DNA from 3 places in the Streptomyces sp. NPDC001904 genome. Region 2 is predicted to be linked to each of the others. Evidence: riboswitches for the same ligand, from Rfam matches in the RefSeq annotation. Region 2 holds a riboswitch; each other region holds the start of a gene.
What was found. Region 2 has a riboswitch for cobalamin ahead of ABT127_RS34205 (cobalamin biosynthesis protein). Riboswitches for the same ligand answer to the same signal wherever they lie in the genome.
Positions count from the first base shown of each region.

Region 1: it holds a riboswitch for cobalamin, as region 2 does, so the genes downstream of both, ABT127_RS11040 (CbtB domain-containing protein) here and ABT127_RS34205 (cobalamin biosynthesis protein) in region 2, are expected to answer to the same signal.
Region 3: it holds a riboswitch for cobalamin, as region 2 does, so the genes downstream of both, ABT127_RS30815 ((2Fe-2S) ferredoxin domain-containing protein) here and ABT127_RS34205 (cobalamin biosynthesis protein) in region 2, are expected to answer to the same signal.

Region 1 covers NZ_JBEOYI010000005.1:373,818-378,225, reverse strand. The annotation lists gene ABT127_RS11050 (roadblock/LC7 domain-containing protein) at 1-196, opposite strand, end outside; gene ABT127_RS11045 (ATP-binding protein) at 193-1,437, opposite strand; cobalamin riboswitch at 1,919-2,054, shown strand; gene ABT127_RS11040 (CbtB domain-containing protein) at 2,094-2,315, shown strand; gene ABT127_RS11035 (CbtA family protein) at 2,341-3,096, shown strand; gene ABT127_RS11030 (histidine phosphatase family protein) at 3,190-3,804, opposite strand; gene cobF (precorrin-6A synthase (deacetylating)) at 4,109-4,408, shown strand, end outside.
Region 2 covers NZ_JBEOYI010000031.1:65,130-69,537, forward strand. The annotation lists gene ABT127_RS34195 (inorganic phosphate transporter) at 1-1,237, shown strand, start outside; gene ABT127_RS34200 (hypothetical protein) at 1,254-1,475, shown strand; cobalamin riboswitch at 1,690-1,840, shown strand; gene ABT127_RS34205 (cobalamin biosynthesis protein) at 1,901-2,836, shown strand; gene ABT127_RS34210 (cobyric acid synthase) at 2,833-4,344, shown strand.
Region 3 covers NZ_JBEOYI010000024.1:117,514-121,921, reverse strand. The annotation lists gene ABT127_RS30825 (zf-HC2 domain-containing protein) at 1-898, shown strand, start outside; gene ABT127_RS30820 (patatin-like phospholipase family protein) at 1,066-2,298, shown strand; cobalamin riboswitch at 2,412-2,534, shown strand; gene ABT127_RS30815 ((2Fe-2S) ferredoxin domain-containing protein) at 2,596-2,985, shown strand; gene ABT127_RS30810 ((2Fe-2S)-binding protein) at 2,982-3,656, shown strand; gene meaB (methylmalonyl Co-A mutase-associated GTPase MeaB) at 3,666-4,408, opposite strand, start outside.

The DNA.
Region 1 (4,408 bases), on a different contig from region 2:
AACCGGCGAAATGGGCGGTGGCACGGCTGAGGGACTGCATGCCGGCCATGGCGGCGGAGATGGTGTCGACGTCCTTGGGGTCGAGACCCTCCGTCGAGCCGCGGGGAAGACCGTCGGCGGAGAGCAGGACGGCGTGCCGCGCCAGGGGCACGTTCTGCACGATGTCCTGGAGCATCCAGGACAGGTCTGGCGTCATTCGTCTTCAGACCCTTCGGCGGACGGGGTGTCGATCTTGCGGGCCGAGAGCGTGCCCCGCTGGAGGGCGCCGAGGCTGCGGCCCGAGGTGCGCGGCGCTCCCTCGGAGGCCGGGAACGCGGGCCGGCGGGGCGACGCGTCCGGCACGCTCGCGATGGGGGACTGGCGCTCGCCCCGCTTCGGCAGCCCGTGCACCGTGCGCTTCGGGGCCTCGGTACGCGTCTCGGAACGGGTCTCCGCCGGCGGCTCGGCCTGCTGCTCGGGCGGCGGCTGCTCCTGGGGGGCCGGGGTCCGACGGATGCGGCTGACGGGTGCCTCGGTCCTCGGCGGCGTCTCCTCCATGGTCCACAGCTCCTCGGGCAGCAGCACGACGGCGCGGACACCGCCGTACCGGGAGACTCCGGTGACATCCACCTTGAAGCCGTACTGGCGGGCGATCAGACCGATGACGGGGAAGCCGAACTTGGGCTGGGTACCGAGCTGCGACAGGCGGGGCACGTCGTCGCCGGAGAGCAGCGCGGTCGCGCGCTGCCGGTCCTCGTCGCTCATGCTGACGCCCGCGTCGTCGATGATGATGCAGAGGTTGTTCTGGATCCGCTGGAAGGTCACCTCGATCGGCGCGTCCTGCTGCGAGAAGCTGGCAGCGTTGTCGAGGAGTTCGGCCACGGCGAGGGCGACCGGCGCGACCGCGGACGCCTTCAGCGCGAGACCGGTCTGCTGCATGATCGCGACCCGGCTGAAGTTGCGGATCTGGCCCTGGGCGCTGCGGACCACGTCGTAGACGCTGGCCGCCCTGTTGCGGCGCCCGAGGGGCGCGCCGCACATCACGGCGATGCCCTGGGCCTTGCGCGCCATCTGGGCGTTGGAGTGGTTCACGTCCAGGAGGTCGCTGAGGACGGCGTGACCTCCGTACCGCTGCTGCACGGCGTGCAGCAGGGTGGTCTGCTCGGCCGCGAGGCTCTGCAGGAAGCTGGCGGCGCCCTTGAGGACCGCCTTGGTGTTCTCCTCGGCGTCTTCCTTCGCGGCGAGGATCGCGCTCTCGCGCTCGGTCCAGATCCTCTGCAACTCGGCCGAAGAGCCGTGGAGTTGGCGTTCCAGAGCACTCAGCTGCTGACGCAGATCTGCTTCCGACCGCTGCTTCTTCGCCGCGAGCGCTCTACTGCGGATGGTGAGTGCCACAACGGCGGCGACGGATATCGCCGCTATCGCAACCAGGCACCACACCAGTGCGTCTTGTGTCATGGAAACCTTTCTCGGCGCATGGCGACAGATGCACTTCGTCAGGGCCCGCGACACGGCCCAGAGCGTCACCCGATCGGCGATGCACACACGCGAGCACATCGCAAGAAGGCGCGCAGGACGAGTGGATCAAGATCGCGGATGCCGGGATGCTATCACCGTGATCCACCCTCAGATTCCGCGCGCACACCGGCCTTTGGGGGCCGGGAAAGCGCAAGCTCACCCGCGTGCGAGCGTCTGTGGGGGCCGCCGTCGGCAGCCTCGCGCGACTGTGCCGCCTTGATCGACGCGCGGATTTGGACGGTGCGTTGACAAAAGTCGTCGACGCCCGTTCGCGGCGCGACCCGAAGGCACTCTCAGGGGGTACGGGGTGTCGACAGCTCCGCACATTGCCTCCCAAAGGCTGTTTTCAGCCACCGTGATGCCGGAAGTTGGCCGGAAGGCTCACCGGGTGTCTCCGTCCGCCCTTGGCCATGCACGCGACAGAAGGTAATGTCGTGCCGTTATCGACGACGGTCGACGGAAGCCGGTGGGAATCCGGCACGGTCGCGCCACTGTGAGCGCGCAGCCCTCGTGGGGCTGTGCGTGAGTCAGACCCGGGACGGTCGTCCATGTGCACCACCGAGACGGGACGCGAACTCCCGAAGGAGGCCCTGCCAATGGCGCAGCATGTCGCCCAGCCGACCGCCACCACTCCTGTCATACCGGCCAAGCTGCCGCTGAAGGCGATCGCCCCCTGGGCCGCTTTCTTCGGCATCCTGATGCTTGTCCTGCTGTACTTCGTCGGCGCCGAACAGGGCGCCACCTCCGTGTTCAGCGGGGCGGGTGTGCACGAGTGGGTGCACGACGCCCGTCACCTGCTCGGCTTCCCCTGCCACTGAGAAGGCGGAGGAACGTCGCACTCCCATGAACTCAACCACCGTACGCAATCTGCTCGTTCGGGGGATGCTCGCCGGTCTCGCGGCCGGCGTGCTCGCCCTCCTCATCTCCTACTGGCTCGGTGAGCCGCTGGTCGAGAAGGCCATCGGCTTCGAGGAGGGCCACGCCGGTCACTCCCACGGCGACGAGGTCGAACTCGTCTCCCGCGGCCTGCAGTCCACGGCCGGACTGGCCACCGGCGTCCTCGTCTACGGCGTCGCCTTCGGCGGCATCGCCGCACTCGCCTACTGCTTCGCGCTCGGCCGGGTCGGCCGCTTCGGCCCGCGTGCGACGGCCCTGCTGCTGTCGGGCTGCGCGCTGCTGGCCGTGTACGTCGTCCCGTTCCTGAAGTACCCCGCCAATCCGCCCGCCGTCGGCAACGCCGACACCATCGGCAAGCGGACCACCCTGTACTTCCTGATGATGGTGCTCAGCGTCCTCCTCGCGGTCGCGGCCACCCTGCTCGGCAAGCGGCTCGCGCCGCGTCTCGGCACCTGGTGGGCGACCGTCGTCGCCGTTCTCGCCTTCGCCGTGGTCGTCGGCCTGGCCTTCCAGTTCCTGCCCGTGATCAACGAGGTGCCCGAACACTTCCCGGCCGCCGTGCTCTGGCGCTTCCGGCTCTCGGCGCTCGCCATCCAGATCACGCTGTGGACCGGATTCGGGCTGCTCTTCGGAGAGCTGGCCGAGCGTCTGCTCAACCCCAAGCCCGCCGCGGCCCGTCAGGCGGTCCCGGCAGCGAACTGAACCGACCGGTCGAGCAAGCGCGACCGAGCCGGACGAGAGAGGGCCCGCGGATCCGTCCGCGGGCCCTCTCTCGTCGGCCCGGATGCCGGGCCGCTACCGCGACGGCGGCTCCTGGGAGTCTTCCGCGGCGAGAGGCCGGCCCGAGCGCAGGTTCCAGCGGCCGTCGCGGCCGCTCAGCTCGGTCACGGTCAGCGGCGCCACGTCGCAGCGCCAGAAGGCCGACAGGGGCGCCCCCAGCGCGTGCACCACGGCGGCACGCGCCAGCTCGGGCTCCACGACACCGATGACGAGCCCGCCGTCGGGCACCCCCGTCCGGTCGCCGAGCGTGTCCAGCCACCGCGACACCCGCGCACACACATCGGCGACCGACTCCCCGCCCCCGGCCCGGAACTCCGGATCCCCGAGCCAGCGGCCCACCTCCTGCGGCGATGTCTCCATCACCTCGGTCAGGGTCCGGCCGCGCCAGCTCCCGGTGTCCGGAGCGGCCAGCGCCTCCGGCTCGACGGCCGCGCCGAGCCCCAGCAGCCCGGCGGTCTCCCGGCAGCGCCGGCTCCCGGAGGCGACGGCGAGCGCGGGCGTCGGCAGGGCCGGGGCCGCGGCGCGTGCGGCCGCGCGGCCGGCGGCGTCCAGCGCGGCCCCGTCGTCGAACCGGGCCTGGCGCAGCGAGGCGTTCAGCGCGGGCGAGACGAACCAGACGCGGCGGGTCATGGCGCGTTCCTTCTTTCCGGAGTCCTGGGAGGCATCGCTGGGCGCGGGGCATCGCCGGGCGCGCCCCGGGTGAGCTCGTGCGCGTACGGAACGGCTCGTACGGCTCGTAGGGGACGGCCCCTTACGGAGAGGGCGCGCCGGGCGCCGAGCGGCCCTGCCGAACCTAGCATTCGCCTCTTCCCGGGTCGGGCCGATCTCGCCGCCGTGACCTGTACGGATCCCGGCGCCGCGGCCCGGCGTCGCGGGGGCCGCGGACCAGGGGCCCGCACGGGGCCCGCGCGCCGCGAACTGCGAGACTGTGGTCATGGGCACGCAGAACACGCAGGGCACGCAGAGCACCGAAGAGCGCACGATCCTCGTCATCGGGATCGGTGCCGGTGACCCGGACCACCTCACCCTCCAGGCCGTGAAGGCGATCCGGCGCGCCGACGTCTTCTTCGTCGTCGGCAAGGGGGCCGACAAGTCCGCGCTCACGGACCTGCGCCACCAGATGCTGGAGGAGCACGCCGAGGCCCCGTACCGGGTGGTGGAGGTCGAGGACCCGAGCCGGAACCGCCGCCCCATGGACCGCTCCGCCTACACGTCCACCATCGAGGACTGGCGG
Region 2 (4,408 bases):
CGCACTGGTTTTTGATTTCACCAACGGTTTCCACGACACCGCCAACGCGATGGCGACGACCATCTCGACCGGCGCCCTGAAGCCCAAGACGGCGGTGGCCATGTCCGCCGTGCTGAACCTCGTCGGAGCGTTCCTCTCGGTCGAGGTCGCCAAGACCATCTCCGGCGGCATCATCAACGAGGACGGCCTCAGAACAGAGGTCATCTTCGCGGCGCTCGTGGGCGCCATCCTCTGGAACCTGCTGACCTGGTTGCTCGGCCTGCCGTCCAGCTCCTCGCACGCCCTGTTCGGCGGCCTCATCGGCGCCGCGGTCATGTCGATGGGCTGGTCCTCGGTCAACGGCGGCACCGTCGTCACCAAGATCCTGCTCCCCGCGGTCGCCGCGCCGCTCGTCGCCGGCCTCGCCGCGATGCTCGCCACGCGCCTGACCTACCGGATCAGCGCCAAGACCGACGCGAAGGCCACCAGCAAGGGGTACCGCGCCGGCCAGATCGCCTCGGCCGGACTCGTCTCCCTCGCGCACGGCACGAACGACGCGCAGAAGACGATGGGCATCATCACCCTCGCCCTGATCACCGGCGGGGTCATCGCCCCCGACGCCGACCCGCCGCTGTGGGTCATCGTCTCGGCCGGTACGGCCATCGCGCTCGGCACGTACCTGGGCGGCTGGCGGATCATCCGCACCATGGGCAAGGGCCTCACCGACCTCGCCCCGCAGCAGGGCTTCGCCGCCCAGACGTCCGCCGCGACGGCGATCCTCGCCTCCTCGCACATCGGCTTCTCGCTCTCCACCACCCAGGTCTGCTCCGGCGCCGTCATGGGCTCCGGTCTCGGCCGCAAGGGCGGCGTCGTCCGCTGGTCGACCGCGACCCGGATGTTCGTCGCGTGGGGTCTGACCCTGCCGGCCGCCGGTCTGGTCGGCGCGGGCGCCGAGTTCCTCACCAAGCAGGGCCCGTGGGGCGTCGGCCTCACCGCCGCGCTGCTCGTGGTCGGCTCGGGCGTCATCTGGAAGCTCTCGCGCCGCGACTCCATCGACCACACGAACGTCACCGCCGACGAGGTCGGCTCCGCCGCCGAGCCCACCGCGGAGCCCGCGGGCGTCGTGACCACGGCCATCGCCGCGGTCACCCCGCCGCCGGTCGGCACCCTGGTCATCGGGGAGTCGGAAGACGTGAAGGCGACCATCCCGGCCCCCGCGCCGGCCGACCCCGCGCGCCCCGCCGGCGCCACGCTGTAAGGGAGCAGGACCAGCTATGAAGATCGACTGGGCGGCCCTCGGTTCCGTGTTCGGCGTCAGCCTCGTGGTGACCGTGGCCCTGGTGGGCCTGTTCACCCTCGGCATCGTCGGCCTCTCCAAGAAGGAGTCGGCGGCGCAGCGGGGCGACTCCGCGGCACTCGTCACCTCCGGCGCGTACGCGTGCTTCGCGGCCTGCGCCGCGGCCGTGGCGTACGGGATCTTTCTGATCGTGGCCTGAGCCGCGACAGCCCTTTCGGCGGGCCCGGACCTCCTTGGTCCGGGCCCGCCGTGTCTGCGTGTGCCGCGGCCTGTCCCGTGCCGGGTGCCGCTCTCGTCGTGGCCGGTCGCGCAGTTCCCCGCGCCCCCGAGGCATCCGCTGACGCGCGGCGTGTCTTTTCGGGGCGCGGGAACCCTGTGGACCTCCCCACACTCTCCCGCCCCAGGTCAACAGCAAGTTGACGCACCTTCGCGGAGCGTGGTGCACTTCCAACGCCATATACGGCAGCAGGTGAGGAAGCCGGTGCGAATCCGGCGCGGTCCCGCCACTGTGAGTCCCCGGTCGTCCGGGGGCGAGCCAGGAACTCCCGCTGCCGGTCTCGTCGAACCAGGGCGTGGACACCCTGAGTGAGGACAACTACCGCCATGTTCGCCCCGCGCGGCGTCATGCGGTCCGGGCGCGTGTTCGCGTACGGGGCCGCCGCAGGACTGTTGAGCGATCTGCTCGTCGGTGATCCGCGCCGTGGGCACCCCGTCGCAGGGTTCGGGCGGGCCGCGGGCGCCGTCGAGCGGAGGCTGTGGCGCGACCACCGCGGCTGGGGCGCGCTGCACACGCTGGTGTGCGCCGGTGGCGCCGCCGCCGTGGGAGCCGTCGCCTCGCGTGCCGTACGCCGCTCCCCCGCCGCCGCCGTCGCGCTGACGGCCGCCGCGACCTGGGCCGTGGTCGGCGGGACCTCGCTGGGCCGGGAGGCGCGGGCGGTCGGCTCCGCGCTGGAGGCCGGGGACGTGGAACTGGCCCGGGAACTGCTGCCGCGGCTGTGCGGGCGCGACCCGCAGGGCCTGGACGCGGACGGGATCGCCCGGGGCGTCGTCGAGTCGGTCGCCGAGAACACCTCCGACGCCGTGGTGGGCGCGCTGGTGTGGGGCGCCGTCGGCGGGGTGCCGGGGCTGCTCGCCTTCCGCGCCGTGAACACGCTCGACGCGATGGTCGGGCACAAGTCTTCGAAGTACCGCCGGTTCGGCTGGGCCTCCGCACGCCTCGACGATGTCGTGGGCTGGCCCGGGGCCCGGCTCACCGGCGCCCTCGCCGTCCTCGCCGGCGGGCGCCCCCGCGCCGCGCTGGCCGCGTGGCGGGCGGACGCCGGACAGCACCCGAGTCCCAACGCCGGGGTCGTCGAGGCCTCCTTCGCGGGGGCGCTCGGGGTACGGCTCGGCGGCACCCTGTCCTACGCGGGACGGGTCGAGCACCGGCCGGTGCTGAACGGTACGGGCCGGGCGGTCCGGGTGACCGATGTGGAACGGGCCGCGCGGCTGTCGCGGCGGGTGAGTGTGCTGGCGCTGGGAGTCTGTGTGGGCGGGCGGTTGCTGTGGAGTCGTCGATGAACCGGGGCGGGCTGCTGGTGGCGGGCACCACCTCCGATGCCGGGAAGAGTGTCGTCACCGCCGGGATCTGCCGGTGGCTGGTGCGGCAGGGCGTGAAGGTCGCGCCGTTCAAGGGGCAGAACATGTCCCTCAATTCGTTCGTCACCCGCGAGGGCGCCGAGATCGGCCGGGCGCAGGCGATGCAGGCGCAGGCCGCCCGTGTCGAGCCGACCGCGCTGATGAACCCGGTGCTGCTCAAGCCCGGCAGCGACCGCAGCAGCCAGGTCGTGCTCATGGGCAGGCCGGTGGGCGAGATGAGCGCACGGGGCTATCACGGGTCGCGCCAGGAAGCGCTGCTGGACACCGTGGTGGGGTGCCTGGAGGAACTGCGGGGCAGTCATGATGCCGTGATCTGTGAAGGCGCGGGCTCGCCCGCCGAGATCAATCTGCGGCGCACCGACATCGTGAACATGGGCGTCGCGCGGGCCGCGCGGCTGCCGGTGCTGGTGGTCGGGGACATCGACCGGGGCGGTGTCTTCGCCTCGTTCTTCGGGACGACGGCGCTGCTCGCGCCGGAGGACCAGGAGCTGCTCGCCGGGTATCTGGTGAACAAGTTCCGCGGTGACGTGACACTGCTGGAGCCCGGCCTCGACATGCTCAAGTCCCTCACCGGGCGCGCCACTTACGGCGTGCTGCCGTATCAGCACGGGCTCGGCATCGACGAGGAGGACGGGCTGCGGGTCTCCCTGCGGGGCGCGGTCCGCGAGTCCGTCGTCGCGCCGCCCGCCGGTGCGGACGTGCTGCGGGTCGCGGTGTGCGCGGTGCCGCTGATGTCGAACTTCACCGATGTGGACGCGCTGGCCGCCGAGCCGGGTGTCGTCGTGCGGTTCGTGGACCGGGCCGAGGAACTCGTCGACGCCGACCTGGTGGTGGTGCCGGGCACCCGCGGGACCGTGAAGGCCCTGGAGTGGCTGCGCGAGCGCGGGCTCGCGGACGCGCTGGCCCGGCGGGCCGCGGAGGGCCGGCCCGTGCTCGGCATCTGCGGCGGCTTCCAGGTGCTCGGCGAGCGCATCGAGGACGAGGTCGAGTCGCGCGCCGGGGTCGTCGACGGGCTCGGACTGCTGCCCGTACGGGTGCGGTTCGCCGCCGAGAAGACGCTCGCCCGGCCGGTGGGCGAGGCGCTCGGCGCGTACGTCGAGGGGTACGAGATCCACCACGGGGTCGCCGACGTGCTGGGCGGGGAGGCCTTCCTGGACGGGTGCCGGGTGGGTGCCGTGTGGGGGACGCACTGGCACGGGTCGCTGGAGTCGGACGACTTCCGGCGGGCCTTTCTGCGGGAGGTCGCCCAGGCCGCCGGGCGGCGGTTCGTGCCGGCGCCGGACACGTCCTTCGCCGACCTGCGCGAGGAGCAGCTGGACCGGCTCGGGGATCTCATCGAGCGGCACGCCGACACGGATGCGCTGTGGCGGTTGATCGAGGGGGGTGCCCCGGCGGGGCTGACGTTCGTTCCCCCGGGAGCGCCGTCGTGAGTGCCGGGCGGGAAGGTCGCCCCCGCCGCCCCTTCCCGTCCCGTCCCCGGGGGCCGCGCCCCCG
Region 3 (4,408 bases), on a different contig from region 2:
CGTTCCCGACTACGCCCAGCCCTACGACGCCGAGACCGCCCGCCTCGGCGCGCTGCTGGCGGACATGAGCGACGACGAATGGAAGTCGCCGGTCCAGCTGGAGTGGTTCGAGGGCGACGACTCCGCCACGCACCGGACCTCGGTGTCCGGAGTGCTCGGCCATCTCCTCGCGGTGGACGGCTCGGTGTCCCGCTCGCTCGGCCTGCCGGACCCGGTGCAGGGCGCCCAGGACCTTCCGTCGGATCCGGAGGCACGGACCAGGGCACTGTGGCAGCAGGCGGCACAGGACGGCACGGCGTCCGGCGCACCGGGTGACGAGAGCCCCGAACTGATCCGGCGTGCCTGGCGGGACCACGCCTACGAACTGATCCGCACGTGCTCGTTCAGCGGCAACGGAGTGGCGGACATCGCCGTGCCCTACGGCGACGACGTCGTCCTGCCCCTGCGACTGGCCCTGCTCGACCGGGCGTTCGAGACGTGGATCCACGCCACCGACATCGCCGACGCCGTGGACTATCCGTACCCGCCGCCCGTGCCCGAGCACCTGCGGACGCTCATCGGGGTCGCCGTGCAGATGCTCCCGGCGATCCTGGCCGCGCGCAGGCAGGCCGGACTCGCGTCCCCGCCGCTGCCCCTCACGCAGCCGGGGGCGGCACCGCGCAGTGTCCGCCTGGAGATCGAGGGCGAGAGCGGGGGCGACTGGTACCTGCCGTTGGACGCCGCCGACGGCCCGGCCGGTCCGGACAACTGCGTCAGCCACATCGTCCTGCCCGAAGTGGAGTTCTGCCGGGTCGCGGCGGGCCACCTCTCACCCCGGGAAGCGGCCAAGAGCCAGCAGGGCGACCCCACGGCCGCCGTCGAGCTGCTGTACGCGATGGCATCGATGAGTCGCCTCTAGCACCGCACGGAGGTACGCCGCCCTGACGACGGCACTCCCGGCCAGGAGGGATGGCCGGTTCCGCCGTTGCGCCCTTCCGCGGGCCGTAGTGGCATCGTCCAGGCGGCCGATGGCGTACGGCACACCCCTTTCGACCGCGCCCGAGCGCCGTCGATCAGGGAGGGACGATGCCCGAGGACGAACCCGCCGCGCCGGCCTCGGCCGGCGGTGACATCGGCGTCGTGCTCGCAGGGGGCGGGGCGCGGGGTGCGTACGAGGCCGGCATGCTGGCGACCCTGTTGCCGGAGCTCGACGCGTGGGGGCAGCGGCCGACGATGTTCACCGGCACCAGCGCCGGTGCGCTCAACGCGGTGCTCTTCGCCTCGCGCGCACACCTGCCCGCCCGCCGGGCCGCCGACGAAGTCATCGCCGCCTGGCAGGGAGTGACGAAGGATCAGGTGTACCGGCCGCTGCTGCTGACAGCCTTGCCCATGCTCCTTCGGCAGTGCCTGACGCGCGTGGTGAACCCGTCCAGCTCCCCCCTGGCGGGCCTGCTCGACACGAGCCCCCTGCGGGCGACCTTGCGGACGAAGGTGGACTGGGACCAGCTCCACGCCAACACCGCGAGCGGTGCGGTCCAGGGCGTGGCCGTGGCCACGACGGCCTGTGGCAGCGGCCGCACGGAGATCTTCGCCGAGGGACCCGCCGCGGCCCGGCTGCCGGACTCCGACACCGACCGGGCGGTCGACTACACCCGGACCGTCCTGGACGTGGACCACGTGATGGCGTCCGCGGCGATTCCCGTGGCGTTCCCGCCCGTCAGGGTCGGACCCTCCGGCTGCTGGTACATGGACGGAGGCGTACGCCTCAACGCCCCCATCAAGCCGACGATCTCGCTCGGCGCCCGCCGGGTCGTGATCGTCGCCACCACCCCGCTGCGCGACCTGCCCCGCCTCGTGGACTGCGGGAACGAAGCCGCGCCGTCCGTCCAGGACGTCGTCGCCCAGATCGTCACGGGCCTGATGGGCGATCGCATGGTGGAGGACACGCGCACGCTCGGCAAGGTGGACGAGTTGCTCGAGTCCGGGGCGGAACGGATCAGCCCGCGCGGACGCCCGTACACCGTCGTCGAGTACCTCTTCGGCGGGCCGCCGCCCGGCCAGGGGGATCAGCTCGGCGAGAAGGCGGAATACGTCCTGGACACCTGCTTCCGGGGCATCCGCCGGCTGACCAACCCCGACCTGATGTTCCTCGCCGCGCTCCTGGGCCCGGGACGGAGCCGGGGCGAACTGCTCAGCTACCTCTTCTTCGAACCGGAGTTCACCAGCGAGGCCATCAATCTCGGCGTACGGGACGCCCGGATCATCCTCGACGAGGCGGGCGACGATCCGGGCAAGCTGTGGCGCACCGACTCCGCCTAGCCGCCGAACGTCCCGCCGCGTTCTGCCCGGTGAACCTGCCAGGCAGCCGGGCGGGCCGGTCGCGGTGCCCGCACGGATGGCATGATGGCCGAGGACATGGGCGGCAGCCGCCCGAGGAAACCGGTGCGAATCCGGTGCGGTACCGCCACTGTGATCGGCGAGCGGATCCCGACGAGCCACTGCCCCGCGCGGGTGGGAAGGCCGGGACGAGCGCGGACCCGAGAGCCAGGAGACTCAGGCTGTCGCCTCCTCGAAGCACCCCGGGGCGGAACTCCCCGGCGAGAGGAAGGACACGGCATGCCTGAACGGCTCGCCGACGAGACCGTGGCGACCGGGGGCCGGGCGGTCCCGTGCCGGGTGGTGGTGTGCCGCGACTGCTGCTGCGGCACCGTCAAGGTCAACGCCGATCACGCGGCCCAGACCGCGCGGCTGCGCGAGATCGCCCCGGTGCGGATCTCCGCCTGCCTCGACGTCTGCGAGCAGGCCAACGTCGTCGTCGTACAGCCCTCGACGGCCGGGCGGGCGGCAGGCGCCCGCCCGGTGTGGCTCGGCCTCGTCAACGACCCCGACGCCACCGAGGACATAGCGGACTGGGTACGGGCAGGAGGCCCGGGCGTCGCGGCCCGGCCCGACATCCTCGACCTCTACCTCATCGAACCGCCGCGCCGCACCGCCACCACCTCATGACGGACGAGGCCCGGCCGGAGCAGGTCGCCGAGGCGCTGCGCGACGTCGCGCGGCTCGGTGGATTCTTCGCCCTCGACACCCCCGCGACCCGGGACACCGACGACGGCGGTGGTCTCCGCGACGGGTTCGCCGCCCGCGCCCGAGCGGTCAACGACCGTTTCGGGACGGCCGAGTTGCGTGTCGGCGTCTCCGTCGCGCATCTCGGACTCGCGGCCCGGCTGTGGTCACCGGTCCTCGCCTGCGCGCTCCTGCACGGGATCGTGCCGACGATGAGTGCCGTGGAGTGGTCCGGCGACGGGACGGACCTGCGGCTGACCGCACCGCGGGGACGGCTCGCGGAGCGGCTGCCGTCGCCGGTCGAAGCCGTCCACGCGGAGGTCGACGACGTGCTGCGCGACGTGGAGGCCGGCCTCAGCGTCAAGGTGGCGCCGGGCCTGCTGGCCGGGAACTCGGCGTCCGCGCTGGTCGGTTCGGCGGCGCAACTGCTGCGCACCCGGCCCGCCCTGCGCGGCCCGCTCACCCGCCTGACCCGCGAGCTCCTGGAGACGGGCCGGCTGCGGGGCACCGGGCGGATCACCGGGCCCCGGCTGACGTTCCGCCGCAACAGCTGTTGTCTCTTCTACCGTGCCCCGGGCGGCGGCACGTGCGGGGACTGCTGCCTGACCGGTTGACCGGCCGCGTCAGTCCCCGACCTCCGCCTCCCCTTTCCGGAAGGTGTCCAGGATCTGCTCGGCGGCCAGCGTCGCGGTGAGGTCACCGTCGCGGACCCGCCGCTCCAGACCGGGGGTGAGCGCCCGTACCGCGGGATCGGCGTGCAGCCGGCCGAGGAGTTCGTCGCGCACCATCGTCCACGTCCAGTCGACCTGCTGCGTGCGGCGCCTCTCTGCGAGACGTCCCGTCGAGTCGAGGAGCGTGCGATGCTGCTCGATCCGCTCCCAGACCTCGTCGAGTCCGCTCTCCTCGCGGGCGCTGCACGACAGCACCGGAGGCGTCCAGAACGCGTCCTTGCCGTGCATCAGGCGCAGCGCGCCCGACAGTTCCCGCGCCGCCGAGCGCGCGTCGCGCTCATGCGGCCCGTCCGCTTTGTTCACCGCGATGACGTCGGCGAGCTCGAGGACACCCTTCTTGATGCCCTGCAACTGGTCACCGGTCCGCGCCAGCGACAGCAGCAGAAACGTGTCGACCATGTTGGCGACCGCAGTCTCCGACTGGCCCACGCCGACCGTCTCCACCAGGACCACGTCGTATCCGGCGGCCTCCATGACGACGATCGACTCCCGCGTCGCCTTGGCGACACCACCGAGCGTCCCGGCCGTGGGGGAGGGACGCACGAAGGCGGCCGGATCGACCGCGAGACGTTCCATCCGCGTCTTGTCGCCCAGGATGGAACCGCCCGTGCGGCTGGACGACGGATCGACCGCGA